Regions from separate parts of the Bradyrhizobium sp. HKCCYLS3070 genome, predicted to be linked through region 1. Evidence: predicted binding sites of a transcription regulator. Region 1 holds the regulator's gene; the other holds the start of a gene.
The links. The regulator PhoB, encoded in region 1, activates phosphate uptake and scavenging genes when phosphate is short. The targets are predictions, from matches to a motif close to TGTCATNNANCTGTCAT.

Region 1 (3,406 bases):
CTCGGACTATAGCAAGAGCCAGGCCAGTTCGGTAAAGCCCCCCGCTGCAGGCAAAAGCTGCAGGAAAACGTGGGCGGCCCTTCCCGGATTGCCCTCTCGCTTGGCAACCCGCTATCCAGTCACGCACAGATCATGACCAGCGGCGGGACATCTTCTTCTCTCGCCCCTCCTTCGCTCACCGCATCGAGGCACTCTGTGCCGTGATCTCGCGCCGCACGACCGCCTCGAACTGGCTCGCGGGGGCGGCGAACATCAGCCGGGTCTCCTCGTGGAACGCCGAGAAGATGCCGACCACGGCCGGCTGTCCGCCGACTTCGGCCATGATGGGGGAGCCCGAATAGCCGAAATTGGCGAGGCAATGCACCGTCAGCAGCATCCCGTCCTTGGTCATGCCGGCGCTGCAATTGCGCTGGCCGGTCGGCGAATAGCGCCGCTCCTGGCCATAGCCGATCTCGGAGATGGTTCCGGCCGTGGTCGCAGCCTGCAATTCCTCGCGCGTCAGCGCCCTGACCTCAACCGGCTTCGACGGCAGCGCGTCCTTCAGCACGATCAGCGCCCAATCGGCGGGCGAGCGGTCGAGCGACCATCTGTCGTGCCGGGTCGGGACGAAATCGGGCGCCACGATCAGCTTGTCGGCGACCGACGATGCCGCCGGCGTGCCCCTGTTCATGCCGGCCAGGAAGCGGACGTTGCCGGGGCTGACCTGCGCCACGCCGTTGAACACGCAATGCGCCGCGGTGAGCACGACGCGCGGCGCGACCAGCGTGCCGGTGCACCAGCCGCCGGTCGAGTATTGCGCGACGGTGACGACGCCGATCGACGACGCCGGCCACGAGGTGGGATCGACGACCTCGCCGATGTGGCGGTCGAGCCCGAGCAGTTGCTCCGGACGCGGAGCGGCGATGCCGGCCTCCGCCGATTCCGGCTTCGGCCGCCAGGCCGCAATGGCACTCTGAGCCTGGACGCGCTGCGGCTCGGTCAACTTGACCCGCTGCACGTCGCGGCCGGCCGATCGCACGCCGCTACGGCCCGCCATCACCAGCCAGGCATAGCCCTGCACGACGTCCTGTTTCACACCGCGGCCGTCGAGCAGCATCAGGCCGAGCATGTATTGCGACTGGGCGAAGCCCTGCGCCGCGGCGCGGCTGAACCAGCGGCCGGCTTCGCCGTAATTGCTCGCAACACCTTCGCCATTGACGTAGGCGATGCCGAGATAGTGTTGCGCGGCAGCGAGCCCCTGATCGGCGGCCTTGCGGTACCACGCCAGCGCCTCGGCGGGGTTGCGCGGTTGGCCCCAGCCGAAGGCGTGCATGAAGCCGACGTCGAACTGCGCCCGCGCATCGCCCTTGGCGGCCAGCGGCAGCAGCCGTCGCATCGCCGCCGCATGCTGCCCGTTGCCTGCCGCCGCGACCGCGTCTTCGAGCTCGGCGGCCGTGGCGCCCGCCGCGCCGCCGAGCAGCACGGCAAGAGATATGATGATGGTCTTGATCAAGGGCGTCCGCTGGCACCGAAACATCGTGACGGCCACGAAGCAGACACGATCAAGACGGCGGCGGCGTGGCGGAAAGCGGACCGCGATCTCCTCAATCGGGCCGCCTCGCGTCTCACACCTGCTGCGTCCTCACGCCGGATCGCCCCTTACACCTGCTCGCTCTTGGCGAAGCGATCATCGAGCGCATAACCGGCGCCGCGCACGGTGCGGATCGGGTCCTGCTCGCGGCCGGGATTGAGCAGCTTGCGCAGGCGGCCGATATGGACGTCGACGGTGCGCTCGTCGATGTAGATGTCGCGGCCCCAGACACTGTCGAGCAGCTGCTCGCGGCTGAACACGCGGCCGGGATGCTCCAGGAAGAACTCGAGCAGGCGGTATTCGGTCGGGCCGAGATCGATCGGCCTACCAGAGCGCGCCACGCGGCGCTTCTCGCGGTCGAGCTCGATGTCGCCATAGGACAGCACGGTCGCCAGCCGCTCCGGACTCGCCCGCCGCAGCAGGCCTTTCACCCGCGCCAGAAGCTCCGGCACCGAGAACGGCTTGACGATGTAGTCGTCGGCGCCGGTCGCGAGGCCGCGCACGCGCTCGCTCTCCTCGCCGCGTGCGGTGAGCATGATGATCGGCAACTGCCGGGTCTCGGTCCGCGCCCGCAGGCGGCGGCACAGCTCGATGCCGGACAGGCCCGGCAGCATCCAGTCGAGCACGACGAGATCGGGAACACGCTCCTTCAGGCGCGTGTCGGCTTCGTCGCCGCGCGCCACTGTCTCGACCTCGTAGCCTTCGGCCTCGAGGTTGTAGCGCAGCAGCGTCGTCAGCGCCTCCTCGTCCTCCACCACCAGAATTCGGGCGCCCATGTCTGAACCGTCTCTCTCAGTTGCCGGGGATCGTCGATGCGAAGCTCGTCATGTCGCCCTTCGGGCGCTTGTCCATGATCTGCTGGCCTTCGATCATATAGAACACCGTCTCGGCGATGTTGGTCGCGTGATCGCCGATGCGCTCGATATTCTTGGCGCAGAACATCAGGTGGATGCAGAACGAGATGTTGCGCGGATCCTCCATCATGTAGGTCAGGAGCTCGCGAAACAGCGAGGTGCAGATGGCATCGACTTCCTCATCGCCCTTCCACACCGTCATCGCCGCCGGCAAATCGTGCGCGGCATAGGCGTCCAGCACCGTCTTGACCTGCGACTGCACGAGATCGGTCATGTGCTCGAGCCCGCGGATCAGCTTCAGCGGATGGAAGTCGCTCTCCAGCGCCGCGACGCGCTTGCCGATGTTCTTGGCGAGGTCGCCGATGCGCTCCAGATCGGTCGCCACGCGCATCGCGCCGACGATCTCGCGCAGGTCGACCGCCATCGGCTGTCGCCGGGCGATGGTGAGAACGGCGCGCTCCTCGATGATGCGCTGCAGCTTGTCGACCTCGGCGTCGGTGGCGACCACCTTCTGGCCGAGCGCGATGTCGCGTCGCACCAGCGCATCGACGGAATCGACGATCAGCCGCTCGGCGAGGCCGCCCATCTCCGATACCAGACGGGTGAGGTCCTGCAGATCGCTGTCGAACGCCTTGGCGGTATGTTCACTGGCCATGATGATCTCCTGAAGACAATGTCGTCGGCGTCAGCCGAACCGGCCGGTGATGTAATCCTGGGTCCGCCGATCGCTCGGCGAGGTGAAGATCTTGCTGGTGTCGTCGAACTCGATCAGCTCGCCGAGATACATGAAGGCGGTCTTGTCGGAGACGCGCGCCGCCTGCTGCATGTTATGCGTCACGATGGCGATCGTATAGTTTTCGGCGAGTTCCTGGATCAGCTCCTCGACCTTGGCGGTCGAGATCGGATCGAGCGCCGAGCACGGCTCGTCGAACAGGATCACCTCCGGCCGGACCGCCACGGTACGCGCGATGCACAGCCGCTG
Region 2 (3,406 bases), on a different contig from region 1:
GGCTGTTGCCGGAGAAAGGCTGATCTGCTGATGACCAAGAGCCCCGTCGTCATCGCCCAGATATCCGACCTGCACATCAAGGCGCCCGGCCGGCTCGCCTACCGCCGCGTCAATACGGCGCGCGCGCTGGCCCGTTGCATCACGGAGCTCAACCGGTTCGAGCCGAAATTCGATCTGGTGGTGATCTCGGGCGATCTCGTCGATACGCCGTCGTCGGCCGAGTACGATCATCTCAAGGATCTTCTCGCCGAGCTCGAAACTCCATTCGTCGCCGTGCCCGGCAATCACGATTCACGCGAGCTGATGCGCGCGGCGTTTCCGGACGCTCTGCATGGTCAACCCACCGGTCCGCTGAACCGGTGCGTGGAGTTGGCCGATCTCGATCTGCTTCTGCTCGATTCCAGCGTGCCCGGCCATCCGCATGGCGAGCTCGATGAAGCGAGTCTGCAATGGCTCGACGCCGCGCTGGCCGGATCCAGCGAAAGGCCGGCCCTGCTGTTTCTGCACCACCCGCCGTTCGCCACTGGCATCTGGCACATGGACCGGCAGAACCTGCGCAACGCCGACGATCTCGCGGCCGTCCTCACGCGCCATCCGCGGGTGCAACTGATCGGGTGCGGTCACGTTCATCGCGCGACGCTGACCCGGTTTGCGGGCATCCCCTGCACGATCTGCCCGGCACCGAACCATGCCGTCGCGCTCGACCTGGCCGAGCTTCGCCCGCCATCCTTCCGGATCGAGCCACCGGCCTTTCACCTACATGCCTGGTTTCCGGGACCGGGATTTGGAACGGTCGTCACGCATCAGGTGCCGATCGGGGATTTCGACGGGCCGCATCCGTTCTTCAATCAGGACGGCACGCTCATCGACTGAGGGCGCAAGAACGAAGCGAGGCGGCGGGGTCTGGTCTAGCTCTCGACCTCGAACGTCACGCGCTCCGCCGCGAAGCGCGAGCGCTTGCTGACCAGCGGCGTCCCATCGGCATCGATGTCGGTGCTGTCGACCACCAGCACCGGACGGCCCAGCGCGAGGTCGAGCCGTGCGGCGTCGCTCGCGTCGGCGATGGCCGCCGTGATCCTGGTCGCGCCGCGGCGATAGTCGCGAATGCCGTAGTGCGCAAGCAGCGCCGTCATCGAGCGGAGCGATGCGAAGATGTGGCCGGCCTCGGGAAATCGCTCGGACGACAGCCAGGACGTGCTGACGCAGATGGGGGTCTTGTCGGCAAGACGCAGTGCCTCGATTCGGACCAGCGGCGCCCCCGTCTTCAGTCGGAGCGCGTGCGCGAGTTCGCGCGTCGCCGACTCTTCGGACGCTGCGATCAACTGTCCGCGCGGCTCGCGCCCGCCGGCGCCCACGATCTCGGAGAACCTGGTTCGCGATCTCAGGGGATATGACAGACGAGGCGCTTCGACATAAGTGCCGCTGCCGCGCTCGGCGCGCACGAGGCCGCGCTCGGCCAAGGTCGCGAGCGCGCGACGCACCGTATGACGGTTGACGCGGTAGGTTTCGGCGATCTCGGTCTCGCCGGGCAGGCGGGTGCCGGCCGCGAAGCGGCCGTCGGCGATGTCGCGCTCGATGCCGTCGGCCACCCGGCGCCACAGTGCCACGCCCGAGTCAGCGCCCTGCATGCTCATCTGCGGTTCTCCGCTGCGCGACCTGAAAATCACGCCCATGTCATCAAACAGTCATGGCGCTTCGTTACGAAGTTGTCTATTAACATAGACAACTTCGCGATAGCAAGTTCGGGGTGAAGATGGAAGGCGAGACCGCGATGCAGGACCGGCGCAGGACGGCGATGCGGGTATTGGCGCATGCCTCGCATGCGGACATCCGCGCCAGGCTCGACGGACTGGCGCTGCCTGAGTATCGCGACCTGCGTCCGGCGGAGAATGGTCTCGTGATGCTGCGGGGCCGGATCGGCGGTGATGGCGCGCCGTTCAATGTCGGCGAAGCGACGGTGTCGCGCGCCGCGGTACGGCTGGAGAGCGGCGAGGTCGGGTTCGGCTATGTGCTCGGACGAGACGCCGGCAAGGCGCGTCTGATGGCGCTGTGTGACGCGATGATCCAGTCGTCGAGCCATGCGCGATCGATCGAGACTCAGGTGGTCGCGCCGCTGCAGGAGCAGATGCGCGCATCGCGGGAGCATCGAGCGGAGGAGGCTGCGGCCACGCGTGTCGATTTCTACACCATGGTGCGAGGAGAGGGCTGATGGGTCTCGCGGCATCCGATCTGCAACACGGTTTCGCCGACAATGTTCTGTCCGCGCAATCCACCTTCCGTACCGTCATGGAGGCCATGGCGCGTCCGGGCAATGTGCGGCAGGTCGAGGGCAATGTCGGCCGGCCGTCGTCGTTGATGCCTGGTGCTGCCGCGATCGCGTTGACCTTGTTCGATCACGATACGCCGATCTGGCTCGATGCGCCGCTCGCCGGCACGCCCGAGGTCGGCGCCTGGCTCAAGTTTCACACCGGGGCGCCGATCGTCGCCGATGCCGCGCTCGCCTGCTTTGCGGTGGCGGCGGACCCCGAAGCGCTGCCTGATCTGGATTCATTCGCGCTCGGCAGTGCTGAATACCCTGATCGCTCGACGACGCTGATCCTGCAGGTGCCGAGCTTGTCCGGAGGGCCGGCGTTCAAGCTGCGCGGTCCAGGCATCGACGGGACGACATCGTTCCGTGCAACGGTCGCGCCCGCCGATCTGTTCGAGCGGCTGTCGATCAATGAGAAGCTGTTTCCGCGTGGTGTCGATGTGGTGCTGGTCGATGGCTCGTCCATCGTCGCCATCCCGCGAACGACCCGACTCGTTTCCGCAGGAGAGTGAGGCATGTATGTTGCCGTCAAGGGTGGCGAGCGCGCCATCGAGAACGCGCACCGGCTGCTGGCGCATGAACGCCGGGGTGATCGCGATGTGCCCGAACTTTCGCTGGCGCAGATCTCCGAGCAGTTGGGGCTTGCCGTCGATCGCGTGATGGCCGAGGGCTCGCTGTACGACCGCGAGCTCGCGTCGCTCGCAATCAAGCAGGCACGCGGTGATCTGATCGAGGCGATCTTCCTGGTGCGTGCCTTCCGCGCGACCCTGCCGCGCTTCGGTGCGACCGAGCCGGTCGACACCGGTGCGATGCGGGTGCAGCGGCGCGTCTCGTCGACCTTCAAGGACATTCCGGGCGGCCAGGTGCTCGGGCCGACCTTCGACTATACGCATCGGCTGCTCGATCCGCAGTTGGCGGCCGCCGCCGAGCCGGAGCCGCCGGCCCGTGCCGAGGCGCCGAATGCGCCGACGCCACGTGTCACCGATATTCTCGGCCAGGACGGGCTGATCGAGCCGTCGCCGCAAGCCGATGTTGGCGCGCCGGTCGGCGATCTCACCCGCGATCCCCTAGGCTTTCCCGCCGATCGTGATCTGCGGT

Region 2: phnF (phosphonate metabolism transcriptional regulator PhnF) is a predicted target of PhoB. The motif match lies at 1,673-1,689, and genes of this name have one in related genera.

The regions. Positions count from the first base shown of each region.
Region 1 covers NZ_JBNPTI010000005.1:356,375-359,780, forward strand. Annotated here, with positions in the region: gene ACQR03_RS19220 (trypsin-like serine protease) at 176-1,492, opposite strand; gene phoB (phosphate regulon transcriptional regulator PhoB) at 1,639-2,346, opposite strand; gene phoU (phosphate signaling complex protein PhoU) at 2,363-3,079, opposite strand; gene pstB (phosphate ABC transporter ATP-binding protein PstB) at 3,110-3,406, opposite strand, start outside.
Region 2 covers NZ_JBNPTI010000006.1:10,712-14,117, forward strand. Annotated here, with positions in the region: gene ACQR03_RS19930 (ABC transporter ATP-binding protein) at 1-23, shown strand, start outside; gene ACQR03_RS19935 (phosphodiesterase) at 31-873, shown strand; gene phnF (phosphonate metabolism transcriptional regulator PhnF) at 909-1,634, opposite strand; gene phnG (phosphonate C-P lyase system protein PhnG) at 1,754-2,209, shown strand; gene phnH (phosphonate C-P lyase system protein PhnH) at 2,209-2,820, shown strand; gene ACQR03_RS19955 (carbon-phosphorus lyase complex subunit PhnI) at 2,824-3,406, shown strand, end outside.